DNA from 4 places in the Oceanobacillus aidingensis genome. Region 4 is predicted to be linked to each of the others. Evidence: riboswitches for the same ligand, from Rfam matches in the RefSeq annotation. Region 4 holds a riboswitch; each other region holds the start of a gene.
The links. Region 4 has a riboswitch for S-adenosylmethionine ahead of ACFO3P_RS11535 (methionine ABC transporter ATP-binding protein). Riboswitches for the same ligand answer to the same signal wherever they lie in the genome.
Positions count from the first base shown of each region.

Region 1 (4,228 bases), on a different contig from region 4:
TCGTAAATTAAACGTACACGCTTAGGGTTAACTACATCTGTTAGCATAAAACGTGCCTGATTCGGGGTAATCGTACCCGCTGCTACTTCATGTAACCATGTACTTTCATAATGGTAATTATGTTTGTTGATTAACACAATCTCAGCTTCTTCAGGAGACAGCTGTTGAGTTAAACGTCTTGTTGCAACTAATCCAGCATAGCCTGCACCAAGAACGACTACTTTTGGTTTACTCATAATTCATCTTCCATCCTTTCTATCTTCCACAAATAAAATGTAATGTAATTTCGAACTATCACGTTTAATAGTCACTGCATCTATTATAATATCAAATTTTGCGGGATTAGGCTAATTTTCATTATAATTTCTTTAGAAAACTTAGCGAAACTTGTTTTATCAAAGAACCCGCATGATATATATGCTTATTAATAGGTGCGAAAGTTGAGATTTTAATATTAAAAAACTGCAAATTCGCCAGGCTACAGCAAATTCGCAGTTTTATTTTACCTTATTAATTTAATTATGAAACAGCTGCTTTCTTTCGTAATTTAATCAGCATAGATGGATGCAGTATCGACCTCAGAACCTTTGTGCTCTTCAGAACCTTTATCTGTTTCTGAGTCTGAGTTTTCTCCCTCTTCTTCAGTCTCATGCTCTCCATTATTTTCTTCTTCTTCGGGATTTCCTTCCTCTGATTCCGGCTCTTCACTCTCTACATCTTCAGAATCGGGTTCCTTGTTGTTTGCATTATCATCGTTGCCATTTTCTTCCTCTTCCGGCTGTTTCGGCGGTTGATCCGATTTATCTTTTGAATCTTCTTTCTCTGAATTCTCTTCATTCCTGTCATTTGTGCCGGGCGCCTCAGTTTCAGCTCCAGAATTATTGGAATCAGAAAAGCGGCTATTTTTTTCAGATTGATTCTGATGTACAGAAGCTGTGGAACGTTGCGTATTATTCGATTCTGATTCTCGGCTTTCTGTATTCTCATTATTTTCACCAGCTGCGTTTTCCTTATTTGAAGCGTTACTGCTTTGTTCACTGTCAGCTGGCTCATCATTTGTTATTTGATTAGATGATGCTTCCTCAGAAGCTATATAATCTTCTTCCTGCACCTCTGTTTCTGGATTTGTGTATATTTCTTCCTCTGTTTCGGTACCTTGAGTCACAGTACGCTCTTCCTGCACTTCTATTTCATTGTCTTCCTGCTGAAGTATGTTGCGATAATCTAAATTAGCTGTTTGATAAATTTGTTCATTGTCTCCTAATAACCGATTATTCCAGGAGGTTGTAAAAATCTCTACGCTTTCTCCAGTTTGTCCAGTTCCGTCTTCTGTACTCACTTCCATTGAATATTCTACAGAGCGGTTATCCTTATAAATCCCCATGCCAATGATGATAATACAACCTGCTAACATAGAAATGTTTACCCATAATAGCTTTTTTTTGCGCATATATCTTCTTCCTTTTTAAATAGTTTCATTCGGATATTTATTATTTCACCCTTTTTATTATCAGACATATCCAACTCATTCAGAGTAATTGTCCATTTTATAACCATTCAACAATACGTTCACTACACTACCATTGTAATCGTCATCGGAGTCCTTTTCAAATACTTTTCGTTTTTTTCAAGCTTCTTCTTTCTATACACAGCCTCTAAGCCAGTGTTGCCGGCTTTTTCATTTTAAAAAAAATCAAGACTTGATTTTTTTTCCTCGCTCTTGTAAAGTTAACGTAATTATAATTTAATAAAATTCCAATTCTTATCCAGAGAGACGGAGGGACTGGCCCGACGATGTCTCAGCAACCAGCTGCTTCTAGCAAGGTGCTAATTCCAGAAGGGAACTCCCCTTTAAAGATAAGATATGTATCATCACGATATCATACCCTTCTTATCTAATCTCTGGAATAAGAAGGGTTTTTTATTGATTTCACATGGGAAAATCATAAGAAAACAGCATATTCGCGAAAGATAAGCGAATTCATGTTTCTGGATTGAGGAGGCTGAAGAAAAATGAGAAAAATAGAAACAGCATTAGTACAGTTAGGTAATAAAACGGACGAACGGACAGGGGCTATAAATCCGCCTATTTACATGTCAACAGCTTATCAGCACCAGGGAATTGGCCATTCCACAGGTTATGATTATACGCGTACCAAGAATCCGACCAGATCTGTTTTAGAGGAAGGTTTCGCAAAGCTGGAAGAAGGAGATGCTGCTTTCGCCTGCAGCTCAGGAATGGCAGCTATTCAATTAGTTCTCTCCTCCCTGTTTCGTATGGGCGATCACCTTATCGCGACAAAAGATATCTACGGAGGAACTTACCGTATTTTTAATCATTTTGAAAAAGCTTATAATATTTCCGTGACCTATGATGTCTGTCAAAATATCACGGAAACAGAACGATGTATTAACGAAAATACAAAGGCTATCTTTTTAGAAACACCGACGAACCCGTTACTTCAGGAGGTGGATATTGAAAAGTATGCGGAGCTGGCTAAAAAGCATAACCTGCTGCTTATTGTTGATAATACTTTTTTAACACCTTATCTCCAGCAGCCAATTACGCTTGGTGCGGATATTGTAGTGCATAGTGCGACAAAATATATCGGCGGCCATAATGATGTTTTAGCCGGTCTGGTCGTAACCAAAAGTCCTGACCTTTCCGAAAAATTATTTGAAATGCATAATGCGTCAGGAGCAACATTATCTGCTTCAGACAGCTGGCTGCTTGTCCGCGGGTTAAAAACACTTGCATTGCGTATGCAGCGTCACGAGGAAAACGCACAAAAAATTGCTGCTTACCTGCGAGACCACTCGTCAATTGGACAGGTTTATTATCCAAATAAAGGCGGCATGCTTTCATTTTGTTTAGAAGATGCCGACCAGGTGCGTTCTTTCTTAGCTAACCTCAACTTAATTGTATTTGCCGAAAGTCTGGGCGGTGTAGAAAGCTTTATTACCTATCCTACAACACAAACACATGCCGATATGCCGGAGGAAGAAAGAGATAACAGAGGAATCGGTGATGACCTTCTTCGTTTCTCTGTAGGAATTGAAGATGCGGAGGATTTAATAGCAGATATTGAGCAGGCGCTGCAGGTTGTCAGTAAAATTTAAAACAATACCCCAAAAAAGAGGCAGCTCATTTTAAAGCTGCCTCTTTTTTAGAGTAAAGATGAAATTATATTCTTCCTTACATATTATTTAATTTGCTCAACATTCAACATATGGAAGCATACAGCCATTTCATCGTATGCTTCCATAATTTAAGGTTCATTTAAGGTTCGTTACCCTTTTATTAAACCTAAATCCACTTTCCATTGTAACCATTGCAGCTGTCTCGTTTTACGAGGTAAGAATTGACGAATATCTTCCTCATGGTACCCAACTTGGAATCTTTTTTCATCCACCAAAATTGGACTTTTCAGCAGTCTTGGGTATTTGTGAATTAATTTCAATAAAGTTTGCAGAGACAAATCCTCTACATTCAAATTCAATTCTTTAAAAATTTTAGAACGGGTTGAAAGTATCTCATCCGTGCCTTCCACAGTCATTTGTAAAATATTCTTTAGTTCGTCAATTGTCAATGGTTGATGTAAAATATTTCGTTCCTTATAAGCAATTCCATTTTTGCGAAACCATTGTCTCGCTTTTCTTGTAGATGAGCAAGATACTCCGTAAATATGCACTGTCATATTCATTCTCCTTATTATTTGACATATTCATTACAAGATTCAAAGTGATTATGATGAAATGAAAGTAAAACATTTCTGCTTCTTCATTCCATTTTTTCTATCTTAGTTTCACTTTAGCATGGAAATGTGGTAAAACTATGGTAAGGTCATAAAAAAAACATGAAATGAAGCTTAATTCATTGAAATAAAGCTTGCTGCTATTATTCCTTCGCTCTATAAATATGCTTCCCCGGCTTCACGATTCCACAATACGCCCTTAAACTTCTGTTTAATAACAGCTTAAATCAAATAATGAACCCCCCCAAAAAACAAATGACAAAGGTCAACACCATTCTTCTATCTCCGCCATTATCGCAACCAGTTCATCTTCTAATTCTTTTCCTGTATCCGTATCTAATAAATGATTAAATAAGATGGAAAAGATAAGCCGTTCTCCCTTTCCATTGGTTACATAACCGGAAAGAGTGCTGACACCTTCAATGGTTCCTGTTTTTGCCTGAACATCCAGTCCCTTCATACGTTCACGTAAA
Region 1 is NZ_JBHSFT010000050.1:373,252-377,479, reverse strand. Features, by position in the region: gene ACFO3P_RS22825 (NAD(P)/FAD-dependent oxidoreductase) at 1-236, opposite strand, end outside; gene ACFO3P_RS22820 (hypothetical protein) at 548-1,450, opposite strand; SAM riboswitch class I at 1,760-1,864, shown strand; gene ACFO3P_RS22815 (methionine biosynthesis PLP-dependent protein) at 2,014-3,120, shown strand; gene spx (transcriptional regulator Spx) at 3,291-3,698, opposite strand; gene dacB (D-alanyl-D-alanine carboxypeptidase/D-alanyl-D-alanine endopeptidase) at 4,021-4,228, opposite strand, start outside.
Region 1: linked by a shared signal. The riboswitch ahead of ACFO3P_RS22815 (methionine biosynthesis PLP-dependent protein) and the one ahead of ACFO3P_RS11535 (methionine ABC transporter ATP-binding protein) in region 4 are both predicted to bind S-adenosylmethionine.

Region 2 (4,228 bases), on a different contig from region 4:
AAGAGAATAAAGTTTTGTTGGAGGGATACGAAATGAGCTTGCCAAATGATTATTTATATTCAAAAGAACATGAATGGGTAAAAAAAGAAGATGGAAAAGTTCGTATAGGAATTACAGACTTTGCACAGGATGAGCTTGGCGATATTGTTTTCGTAGAATTACCGGAAGTCGGCGATTCTTTAGAGCTGGAAGAGCCATTTGGAAGTGTGGAATCTGTTAAAACGGTATCCGAGCTGTATGCTCCAGTCAGCGGAAAAGTGGTAGAAGTAAATGAAGAACTGGAAGACAGCCCAGAGCTTGTGAATGAATCACCGCATGAAAAAGCATGGATGATTGTTATTGAACTTGAGAATGAAGCAGATTTAGAGGAATTATTAGATTCGAAAGCATACCAGGAATTTATCGAAGGATAATAAAATTACATTACACCTATTTTAGAGAAAGAGAAAATACAGGCGCTGCTCCTGAATTTTCAAAAAAGGCTCTAAAAATAGGTGAAAAAGAGCTGACTTTTCCACATTCGTGTATAGTTAGCTCTTTTCTTTTCATATAATATAGAAAAAGCATAGGATAGGATTAGGTTAAAAAAGATGTTTACCTAATCACTTCGATAAGGAGTGCAAAACGATGATGGAAGATGATTACAACAAAGTCATAATCGTTGAAGGGTTATCTGATAAAAAGCATCTAGAAAAAATTCTTGACGACAATACCATCACCATTGTTTGTACAAATGGAACCATCGGTGTAGAAAAATTTGAAGAGCTGTTGGAATATTATCATTTGGACGATACAGATGTATTTATTCTGGTGGACGAGGATGATTCGGGAATGAAACTCCGAAAACAGCTAGCCAGGGAACTGCCGCACGCAGAGCATATTTATGTAAGCAGTGAATTTCGTGAGGTTGCCGCCACCCCAAAAAGAATGTTGGCAAGTATTCTGGCAGGAAAACGCATTGGAATCAATCTCAATTACCTTGCAAAATGGTAACGTAAAACGTTAAAATAAGAATGGATTCTATTCGCCGAGGAAATAAATAAGGAAAGATGCGAAGTCGTTTTATACGCAATCAGTGTAATCCTTTCACTCAGCATATATTATTTTATGGGAAGAAAAAGATTGAGGGGAATGAACTTGAAACAGTTTAGTGGAGAAGAAAAGAATCATCAACGATTCATACTATATATTTATACACCATTTTGCGGGACATGTACGGTAGCCCGCGCTATGCTTGAAAAAATAGAAAGACTGCATAAAACTGATATATTTACGGAGATGAACGCGTCCATGCACCCTGATTTTATGCAGTCTCATCAAGTCGAAAGCGTGCCATGTCTTGCATTTATGGAAAACGGTAAAATGATTGAGAAAGTGTACACGTTTCAATCGACAGCAAATATTTATCAGTATTTGATGAAATACAAACCGGAATTATTCACAGCAATAAACAACTAAGTTTTTTCTGTACAAGAGGACGGTTCAATATACGAGAAGCAGCAGATTCCACAGAAACCTGAGTGAATGGCTAGGGATTGTGATTGACAAGGCACAAATGGCATGCTACTATAATGGCACTTCATTTAAAAATAGGCAAACTCTTATCAAGAGCGGTGGAGGGACTGGCCCATTGAAACCGCGGCAACCTTCAATCATTGAAAAGGTGCCAATTCCTGCAGGAAACTGTAAAGATAAGGGAGCAATGGACGATATTGTGTATAATAAAGCGTCTTTCTGTTCTCTTGCAGAAAGACGCTTTTTCAATGAAGAGAAAAGTAAATCGTACACAATAAAATAGGTTTGTACACATATAGGAGTGAAATAAAGTGATATCCATTGAAGGATTGAAGAAAATATTCTCTTTAGAAAAAAAAGATATTGTCGCTGTTGATAATTTAAATCTTAACGTAGCAGATGGAGATATCTATGGCGTCATCGGATACAGCGGGGCAGGGAAAAGTACTTTTGTCCGCTTGATTAACAGGCTGGAAGAACCGACGACAGGTACGATAAAAATCGGTGATCAGGTTATTACCTCCTTATCGAAAAAGGATTTGCGTATCGCCAGGCAGGATATTGGAATGATATTCCAGCATTTTAATCTGCTCTGGTCCCGGACAGTCGCTGAAAATATAGAATTTCCGCTTGAGATTTCCGGTGTGGAGAAAAGCGACCGGAAAAAGCGGGTGCTGGAATTGATTGAATTAGTAGGCTTGGCAGGAAAGGAAAATGCCTATCCGGCACAGTTAAGCGGCGGACAAAAGCAGCGGGTCGGAATTGCAAGAGCATTGGCGAATTCACCGAAAGTCCTGCTTTGTGATGAAGCGACCTCCGCACTTGATCCGGAAACAACGAATCAAATCCTGCGTTTATTGCAGGATATTAATGAAAAGCTGGGTCTAACCATTATTTTGATTACCCATGAAATGCATGTTATCCGCAAAATTTGTAATCGGGTTGCTGTGATGGAACAAGGGAAAGTGGTAGAAGAAGGAACGGTTCTCGATGTATTTACCAGACCAAAGCAGCCGGTAACGCAGAAGTTTGTTGAACAGCTGACTGGTCCGGATGAGGAAGAGGAAGACATGACAGAGTTGAAGGAAAGATATCAAGAGGGCGCGTTATTACGGATTCAGTTTTTAGGAGAAAGTGCAAATCAGACCGTAATCAGCCAGCTTGTGAAGAATTTTGATATCCATGTTAATATTTTGCAGGGGAAAATCACCCAGACACAGGTCGGGAGCTATGGGACATTGATTGTTCAGCTGATTGGAAATCAGCTGAAAGAGGCAATGCAGTACCTGGAGGAACAGGATGTTATTGAATTGGAGGTAATTCAGCATGCTTGAGGAATTATTTCCAAACGTTACGATAGAAGATTTAGTAGAAGCTTCTCAAGAAACACTTTACATGACCATTATAGCTTTAGTCGGCACAGCCATTATTGGCTTACTTTTAGGGCTGCTGTTATTTTTAACGTCGAAAGGGAACTTTTGGGAAAATCGATTGATTAATTTTGTTGTTGCAACATTTGTCAATGTATTTCGTGCCGTTCCGTTTATTATATTAATCCTGCTGTTATTTCCTTTCACCGATTTTGTAGTAGGGACATTGCGCGGTCCTAATGCTGCACTGCCGGCTTTAATCCTCGGATCTGCACCTTTCTATGCAAGATTAGTGGAGATTGCATTGAAAGAAGTAGACAAAGGAGTTGTAGAAGCTGCAAAAGCAATGGGAGCTAAAGCAAGTACGATTATTTTTAAGGTGCTGCTTCCGGAGTCCAAGCCTGCACTTGTATCGGGGCTGACGGTTACAGCGATTGCTTTAATCGGTTATACTGCGATGGCAGGTGCGATTGGAGCAGGAGGACTAGGGAACCATGCTTACTATTTCGGATTTCAGCGGAAAAGCTGGGATGTTGTATTTGTCAGCACAGTCATCATTGTGATTATCGTATTTATCTTCCAGTTTATTGGGGATGCTATAACCAGAAAGATAGACAAGCGTTAAGAAAGGTGCTATTCAAGAATTTCTTGATTCACATAATAAAAAATAAAAAGGGGCGTTCAACATGAAAAAGCTTTGGTTTTTAGCAGCTGCGAGTTTGATTTTATTCTTAGCAGCATGCGGAGGAAATGATGATTCTTCCAACAACGAAGAAGGTACAGGCAGTGATGGGGACGAGCCGGCTGAAATTACAGTTGGTGCTTCCAGTATCCCGCATGCTGAAATCTTAGAAGAAGCAGCACCATTATTAGAAGAAGAAGGAATTACATTAGAAATTGAACAGTATGAAGACTATGTTTTACCGAATGATGATTTAGATAATGGAACACTGGATGCGAATTTCTTCCAGCATCAGCCGTTTCTTGACCAAACGATAGAGGATGCCGGATATGAGATCGAATCTATTGGCGGGGTTCATGTAGAACCAATGGGAGTCTATTCTCAAGGTATTGAAAGTATTGATGATATTCCAGATGGAACAGAGGTAGTATTAAGTAACTCTGTATCAGATCAGGGGAGAATTTTATCTTTATTTGAAGCAAATGGATTAATTACATTAAATGAAGATGTGGATAAAGTTGCTGCAACAATAGACGATATTGAGGAAAATCCGAAAGATTTATCCTTCCACCCGGACGTTGCTCCTGAGATTACACCGGATATTTATAATAGTGAAGAAGATTCATTAGTGGTTATTAACACCAACTTTGCTATCGGAGCA
Region 2 is NZ_JBHSFT010000020.1:88,040-92,267, reverse strand. Features, by position in the region: gene gcvH (glycine cleavage system protein GcvH) at 33-413, shown strand; gene ACFO3P_RS13600 (toprim domain-containing protein) at 628-993, shown strand; gene ACFO3P_RS13595 (thioredoxin family protein) at 1,138-1,458, shown strand; SAM riboswitch class I at 1,599-1,698, shown strand; gene ACFO3P_RS13590 (methionine ABC transporter ATP-binding protein) at 1,827-2,849, shown strand; gene ACFO3P_RS13585 (methionine ABC transporter permease) at 2,842-3,510, shown strand; gene ACFO3P_RS13580 (MetQ/NlpA family ABC transporter substrate-binding protein) at 3,572-4,228, shown strand, end outside.
Region 2: linked by a shared signal. The riboswitch ahead of ACFO3P_RS13590 (methionine ABC transporter ATP-binding protein) and the one ahead of ACFO3P_RS11535 (methionine ABC transporter ATP-binding protein) in region 4 are both predicted to bind S-adenosylmethionine.

Region 3 (4,228 bases), on a different contig from region 4:
GAAGCACCAGTCTCTAATTCTGCGACACGGGTCAGATCTTCTGTAACTACTTTGAAAGTTACGGAATCGAGCAGTGCCGGTTCGCCCCAATACTCTTCATTGTTAACTAAGCGTACCTGCTGCCCTGGCTTCCATTCTTCGTATTTGAAAGGGCCGGTGCCTTGCGGGTTTGCACTGATGACAGTACCTGCCTCTTCGCCATCTTCCATTGCGGCATAGTCTTCTTCAATCTGGTCTTTTGAAATCATCACACCGCCGGGATGAGCAAGGTGTGCCGGTAACGCTGCAAAAGGATATTCTGTTTTAAAATGAACCGTATAATCGTCAATAACTTCTACCTCGGAAATCATATTGTACATGATTGCCCGTGGAGAACCAACCTCTGGGTCAAGCGTACGGTCAATATTTGCCTTTACAACGTCCGCATTAAAATCAGAGCCGTCATGGAAGGTCACATCTTGACGAAGCTTGAATTCCCATGTCGTATCATCAATTTGTTCCCACTCCTCTGCCAGCAAAGGCTGATTTTCCATATTCTCGTCCTGGGTAACAAGCGTTTCAAAGATATTTCTTTGTACATCACTGGACGGAGTATCATTGGATGCTGCCGGGTCAAGCGATACAGCATCGGCTGGTGTGGTAATAATTAAATCGCCGCCCTGCGATCCTCCCTCTGTCGTATTGCTGTCAGAGGATGCATTGTCATCTGGTTCACTGGCACAGGCGGCAAGTACCAGGCTGAACAGAGCAATAAATGCAAGTACATATATCTTTTTCTGTATTCTCATGATGCTGTTTTCTCCTTTAAGTATCGTAGTCTGAGTATATTACCTGAAAATAAAGATTTACCAGCCTGGAACAACAGAGCCATCAAAGTTTTCTTCAATAAATTCTTTCACTTCGTCTGTATGGTAAATATCAATAAATTGCTGAACGACTTCATCATCTTGGTTTTCTGTACGAGCTGCAATCAAGTTAACGAATGTAGAATCCTGCTCGATAAAGAGCGAATCATCATTGGGTGAAAGCCCTGCTTCAATTGCAAAGTTTGAATTGATTGCTGCTGCATCAACTTCGCCAAGCTGTCTTGGAATTTGTGCAGAGTCTAATTCCAGTAATTCAAGGTCTTTCGGATTGTCAATTACATCATTTACGGTTGCATTTACACCCAAGCCTTCTTCTAATGTGATAAGACCAGCTTGTTCAAATAATAATAAAGCACGTCCGCTGTTTGTAGGGTCGCCAGGGAGCCCTAATGTTGCGCCATCAGGAAGGTCCTCCAGAGAATCAACCGATTCGGAATAAACTCCCATCGGGAAAGTAACGGTATCTGCTACCTTCACAATATCCAAGCCTCTTTCTTCCACCATGCTGTCCATAAAAGGCTCTGTCTGGAAGCTGCTGATGTCAATTTCACCTTCATCCAGTGAAACGTTTGGCATCACATAATCACTAAAAACAACTGTTTTAATTTCTAAATCGTCTTCTGCTGCAATTTCAGCTATTTTTTCAACAATTTCTTCATGTGGACCGGCTGTTACACCTACTGTCAATACGCCGTCTTCAAGTAAATCTGAACCGCTCTCTTCCTCATCTCCTCCGCAAGCAGCGAGGAAAACGAATAATAAAGCTGTAATAAGAAGTAAATATTTCTTTTTCATGATGATTTTCCTACTTTCTTTTTTTATTTAGTAACACTCTCAAGTTGTAAAAATGCGTCGATAACGGTATTTGCATTAATTTCTTCTTTCATCAAATGAATGGATTCTTCTTCCCGTGTCACTTTTTTCGCAATGGTTTCCAGCAGCTCCTGATCATCCGTATGTATGGAGAAGTCTGCTAATTTTGTCGGGAATCCCCATGTATCATAGTAAGCTAATAGCTTCGTAAGCTCGTTTTTATCCTGTTCGATAGCAAGCTGAGCTAAAATGCCGTAGGATACAATTTCCCCGTGAAGTGAATCGGCAATCTGCGGGGCAGCAGTTAACCCATTATGAATGGAATGCGCACCTGCAATTCGTCCAGCTTTTCCGCCGAAGCCGCCAACCATACCGCCTGTTGCGATAATTGCTTCGATAACACGAATAAGAGCATCAGTGACTTGGTTACTCTCACAAGCTTGGATTGCTGCTTCACTGTCATCCAGCAAAATATCCTTGCAGGCACGAGCGGCGAATTGAGATATTTGCAGCCAGACTGGAAGCGTGCCTTCAGGGTAGAAGGCTTCAACTAGAGAGCGAGCTTCATAGAATTTGGCTAACGTATCGCCAATGCCTGCTTTTAAGTATTTTACAGGAGCTTCTGCAATAATTGCTGGTTCTACCACTACGAGTGTATTAGATTCAGGAAACTCAGTGTAATGAGAATGAGCACCATCTTCCTGATAAAAGACGCTTAATGGCGTCCAAGCTGCGCAGGTGGCGGCAATCGTTGGGATTAAGATACTTTTTATTTGCGCATTGGCAGCCGCTGCTTTGGCAATATCCAGAGCTGTTCCCCCGCCGATGCCGATGACAGCATCTATTTGCTGTTCTTCATAAATCGAGGCCAGTCTGTCAGTTCGTTCCACGGTGCAATGCCCATCTGCAGTATGTATATCTTTTTCCTCTATTTGATCCAGCAATGCAGAAGGAAGATATGGTTTTGCTTTTTCCCAAGCAGTACGCCCGGCAACTACAGCAATCCGCTTCACCCGCAAGTCATTCAGATTTTCTATCAGGTATTCCAGAGAACCTTCACCGATTTGATAATGGCTGGGCGATCCCTTTACAGTAACTGTTTGCATGGTAAGATAACCCCTTTTACATGTGTTTAAATGCTACATAAAAAACCTCTCTATTTCGTTCTAGAGAGGTTGAATAAGTTCATTTACGAAACGTCCTCTCTTATTTTCCAAAGCACATTATGCACTTTGCAGGATTTAGCACCTTTTTTAGAACGAGTTCTAGAAAGGTTGCCGGGCTTCATCGGGCCAGTCCCTCCGCCACTCTCAATAAGAGTTCTTATGTAACTGTGGATACATTTTAATATGAAATATGAGAAAAGTCAAATATAGCTTGATGCAAGGGAGCTGGCGGGCTAATTATGTTAATCAGCACCATTTTTGGTCCCAAAATCCAAATACTTGAACGGATTATCGCTCGTTTCTTTTAAAACACATTCATCCATTTATTTCATGTTTACTCTTTCTTATTTTTTGATATAATAAGAACAAATGTTCAGAACAAAAGTTCTTATTTGGAGGAATAAATATGATTGGATTACTTCATCATTCTCTGGATAAAAAGGAAAAAATCATGATCTATTATATCGACCGCCATAACAATGTAACGCAGCGTGTTATTCGCGTCGTAGGTATAGATGATAAAAGGATTCTTGCTTATTGTTACTATAAAAAACAGGTGCGCAGCTTTAAGATAGAAAATATTTTATCCATAGGGTGTGTAAAAAGGAGCGTCGGGGCTTGAATATTGGTGTACAGGAAGAAAGGAATACGAAAGAAAAAACAATGTTAAATGAGCGGCAACGGAAGCAGAATTGCTTTCAATTAATTATCGCACATAAAGATAATTTGCTTATTGAAGTGAAATGCTATCAGGATTGTCATGTTCATCATATAAAAGGATATATAGACAGCATTAACTATCAAGACGAGCACATAGCTATAGTTGATAAGCTGGGTCAAAAGGATTTTACAATCATTAAGTTTAATGATGTAATGGACGTTTTTATATTGTAGATAAAAACCCGAATGTATTCCAAGCGGAATCATTCGGGCTTATTTCTAAACATAAACAGCGTAAGGCTGCTTTTACCTATTTCTGCTCATCCAACGCGATGTCCTTTTTCTGCTTCTTCAAATAATATGCACTCATCAGAGAAGCAATCGGAATAACCAGAGCGATGCCAAGGCCCGAAATAAGGATTCCAAGCATTTCATCATTGAACACTTTGGCATTTATAATTTGGCCAAGAGAGTAATCTAAATCCTTAAACCAGATTAGCAGTCCCATATACCCTCCGAAAAAGGCGAAGAATAGCGTGTTTGTGCTTGTACCTAGAATATCACGGCCAATACGAATGCCGGCGAAAAATAGATTCTTTCTGGAAATTTCCGGATTCTGGTCGTGGATTTCACGCATCGGAGAGGTGATTGAAATGGCAGTATCTACAATCGCCCCAATCGTGCTCATAATAATCACAGCTGTAGCAATTTGAATGAAATTTA
Region 3 is NZ_JBHSFT010000007.1:89,347-93,574, forward strand. Features, by position in the region: gene ACFO3P_RS04830 (glutathione ABC transporter substrate-binding protein) at 1-788, opposite strand, end outside; gene ACFO3P_RS04835 (MetQ/NlpA family ABC transporter substrate-binding protein) at 846-1,661, opposite strand; gene ACFO3P_RS04840 (iron-containing alcohol dehydrogenase family protein) at 1,685-2,785, opposite strand; SAM riboswitch class I at 2,883-2,999, opposite strand; gene ACFO3P_RS04845 (hypothetical protein) at 3,252-3,467, shown strand; gene ACFO3P_RS04850 (YolD-like family protein) at 3,464-3,739, shown strand; gene ACFO3P_RS04855 (YibE/F family protein) at 3,816-4,228, opposite strand, start outside.
Region 3: linked by a shared signal. The riboswitch ahead of ACFO3P_RS04840 (iron-containing alcohol dehydrogenase family protein) and the one ahead of ACFO3P_RS11535 (methionine ABC transporter ATP-binding protein) in region 4 are both predicted to bind S-adenosylmethionine.

Region 4 (4,228 bases):
GATGTGGCCAAATACTTCTGCCGGCAGGGCATGCTTTGCTGCAGCTTCAAGCTGTGCAGTGCCAATTGGAAAGGAATCTTGTATGGTTATATGCTCTAAGAAAGAGCCTTTCTTGGATGAGGTTGTCATATTTTTTCCTCCAATTAATCTTTTTTCAATCGTTCGGCGAGTCGGTTTCCAAGAGACTGAAGACCTTGAACGATAATAACGAGCATAATAACCGTAACGTACATGACGTCTGTTTCATAACGCAAGTGTCCAAATCGGTAAGCTAAGTCACCCAGGCCTCCAGCGCCGACTAATCCGGCCATAGCAGTTGCCCCGATAAGGCTGATTGTTGCGATGGTTAATGCAAGAACAATGGCTGGTCTCGCTTCACGCAGCATCACATTCCAAATAATTTGATGTGTCTTTACTCCCATCGCTCGATATGCTTCGATAACACCTTGGTTGACCTCTAACAGGGAGGATTCAATCAGTCTGGCGATATAAGGAGCTGCATTGACAACGAGCGGCACAATAACTCCTTTTACACCAATGGTTACACCTACAATCAATTTGGTGAAAGGAAGCATAAAGAATAAAAGAATAATAAATGGAATGGACCGGATGACGTTAATCAGCAGGTTTAAAGACTGATAAACAAACTTATTTTGCAAGGGTTGTCCCGGACGTGTCAAAACTAATAGAATAGCTAAAATAACGCCGATAATAACAGCGAAAAACAAAGAGATTAAAACCATTTGAAGAGTTTCTATTATGGCATCATAAAACTCTGAACCCCATTGATCAATAAATGCCTGCATGTTAATTCACCCCCAATTCTTCTACTTCTACGCCTTGTTCTTTTAAGAAGGAGAGAGAATGTTCTACTTGATGCTCACTGCCAATCAAATGAACGACAAGGTTGCCGACAATGCCATTTTTTAATTCGATAATATTGGCAGTCAGAATATTCGGCTCTACATAAAATTGCTGTGTTACCTTAGACAACAGCGGCTGACCTGTATTTTCACCAAGGAAGGTTAAACGAATTACTTTGCCTTCTAAATTCAATTCATCAATTAAACGATCCGATAATTTTCGTTGTGAAATGGTATTTAAGAACTTTTTAGTCGTCGGCTGTTTAGGTTTTGTAAATAGTTCTATCGTCGAACCTTGTTCAATGAGGTTTCCATTTTCAATAACATAGACATAATCGCATATTTTTTGGATAACGTTCATTTCGTGCGTGATTAATAGTATTGTGATCCCAAGCTCTGCATTAATTTTTAATAATAGTTCGAGAATGGAATTTGTCGTTTCTGGGTCGAGTGCGCTGGTTGCCTCATCGCTCAGGAGGACCTGTGGCTCCTGTGACAGCGCCCTGGCAATAGCGACACGCTGCTTTTGACCGCCGGAAAGCTGGGAAGGATAAGCATCTTTTTTCTCAGATAAATCGACAATATCTAAGTATTTCATGACTCTTTCCTTAACCTCTGCCTTCGGTACGCCGAGTAATTTTAATGGAATCGCAATGTTATCATAGACACTGGCAGTCCTTAATAAATTAAAATGCTGAAAAATCATGCCGACCTTTTGTCTTGTTTGCCGGAGCTTTTCTTTTGACAGCTTCGTTAAGTCGGTTCCATCAATCCAAACCTTTCCTTTCGAAGGAGACTCCAGTAAATTGACACAGCGAATTAATGTACTTTTTCCTGCACCGCTGTAGCCGATTACGCCATGGATTTCTCCTTTATTGACAGAAATCGTCACATCGTCCAGTGCAGTAACATCCTTTCCTTTTTTGGAGGGGAAAACTTTTGTGACATTCTCTAATTTGATCATCTGCTGTTTTTCCTGCCTTTCTATCATTATGCTGCAGTTGATAGGTAATATTGTTTGCAGCTGTCTTGTCAGAATCGATACAATTTCTAAAAAAGAGCCTCTCTAGGGTAAGAGAGGCTCGAAAATGTAATCTTATTTTCTGCTCTCATCTTTCAAGACGGGTGTCTTGCTGGAATTAGCACCTTTTTTTAAGGTTGCCGAGCTTCAACGGGCCAGTCCCTCAGCTGCTCTGGATAAGAGGTGTGGTAGTAATTGAATTGTATTCTTTAAAAGTATCTTATTTTACAAGTTTCGTCAATATTTATTTTTGAAACAGCTGCAGTTTCTCAATACGTCGAATAGCTTCGCGAATACGATTCTCTTCTACGAGTAATCCGACGCGTATATAACCTTCTCCATTCTTTCCGAAACCATTCCCGGCTGCAACGGCTACATCCGCCTCTTGTAATAAATAATCAGCAAATGTTTCACTTGTAAATGCCGCTGGTACAGGGAGCCAGGCAAAGAAAGAGCCTTTCGGTGCAGTGACTTCCCAGCCGATACGTCTGCATTCTTCTATGAGAACATCTCTGCGCTGTTCATAGCGTTCCACAAGCGAGGTGACACAGCTTTGGTCCCCTAATAATGCTTCCGCAGCTGCCTTTTGAATAGCTGGGAAAAGACTGACAAATAAATGGTCCTGCAGAATATTAATCGCTTCGATCATATCTTTGTTGCCAGCAGCAAAACCGACTCGCCAGCCGGCCATATTATAGGTTTTGGAAAGGGTGTACAGCTCAACGCCGACATCTTTCGCTCCTTTTGTCTGTAGGAAGCTTATTGGCTGATAGCCGTCGAAACCGATGGCTCCATAAGCGAAATCATGAACAACACCGATATCATTTTCCTTCGCTAACGCAACGGTATCTTCAAAAAATTCTTTCGTTGCGACACCTCCGGTCGGGTTGTTTGGATAGTTGAGATATAATAGCTTGGCAAGTTTCTTTTGTTCCGGCGTCAGGGCAGCATAATCTGGTAAAAAATTGTTTTCCTCTAATAATGGAAACGTGTCATAAGTAACGTCTGCTAATGAAACACTGGACAAATAATCTGGATATCCAGGGTCTGGCAAGAGCATTAATTCGCCTTCATCCATAACAGCTAAAGGGAGTTCTGCCAAGCCAATTTTACTTCCGAACAAAATAGCAATTTCTGAAGCAGGATCTAAATCGACATTATATTCTCTTTTATAAAACTGTGCTGCAGCCCCTTTTAATTCATCGGTACCGCGGAAAGGGGAATATTTATGGGCAGCCGGATTTTCGGCGCTTTCCTGAAGTGTACGGATAATATGCGGCGGTGTCGGCTGATCCGGGTTGCCTTGTCCGAGATTGATAATATCTCTTCCTTCTTCCAGGGCTGCAGCGACTTTGCCGGCAAGGGATGCAAAAAATTGAGCAGGAAGCTTTTCTACACGACGGGATAACTTCATCATCTATCGACCTCTTTATACTAGTTTGTGAATTTTATAATTACATCTAATAGTATAAGTTTGCAGTGCGATTGTCTATAAAAAATATGAGAAAACAGCAAAACAAGGCAGGATGGGAATTTTTTCCGTGTCTCTTATTCATCCCTTTTTCCGTTGCATTTCATATGTGAAAGTAGTAAGATAGAAATCGTGTCAAATTATGTTAAATAATTAGATAATTCCAAGAATTATTTGGTTTGGAGGTAGGAGGAATAAAAATGAATACCAAACTGCGTATAGGAAATTATTTAGCAATTGCATTTATGTTATTTGCTTTATTTTTTGGAGCGGGGAACCTGATTTTCCCGGCACAGCTCGGACAATTATCAGGAGATAATATTACCCCGGCTACGATTGGCTTTTTAATCACTGGAGTAGGGTTGCCTTTTCTGGGTATTATGGCAATGGGCTTCTCTGGAAAAAATAATCTGCAGGAGCTTGCCAGCCGTGTCCATCCTGTTTATGGTCTTGGGTTTACGGCGTTACTTTACTTAACAATCGGACCATTCTTTGCAGCTCCAAGAACAGGAACAGTGGCTTATGAGGTTGGTATTGGTCCATATGTAAGCGAAGGATCTCAATCAACGGTTCTCTTGATTTTTACCGGAGTCTTTTTCTTAATTGCCCTGCTTGTCTCGTTATTTCCATCTAAAATTGTTGATAATATTGGGAAATTTTTAGCGCCAGTGTTGGTTGTTTTACTGCTTGTTTTATTGGCAGTTGCCCTCTTTAATCCGATGGGGACGATTCAGGCTCCAGAGGAAGCATACCAGACTTCCGCCTTTTTTATCGGATTTTTAGAAGGTTATAATACGATGGATGCTTTGGCAGCACTGGTATTTGGGATTATTATTATTAATGTTATCAAAGGGTTTGGAATTACAGATAATA
Region 4 is NZ_JBHSFT010000016.1:65,283-69,510, reverse strand. Features, by position in the region: gene ACFO3P_RS11545 (alpha-hydroxy-acid oxidizing protein) at 1-129, opposite strand, end outside; gene ACFO3P_RS11540 (methionine ABC transporter permease) at 144-812, opposite strand; gene ACFO3P_RS11535 (methionine ABC transporter ATP-binding protein) at 808-1,827, opposite strand; SAM riboswitch class I at 1,970-2,067, opposite strand; gene ACFO3P_RS11530 (pyridoxal phosphate-dependent aminotransferase) at 2,129-3,298, opposite strand; gene brnQ (branched-chain amino acid transport system II carrier protein) at 3,556-4,228, shown strand, end outside.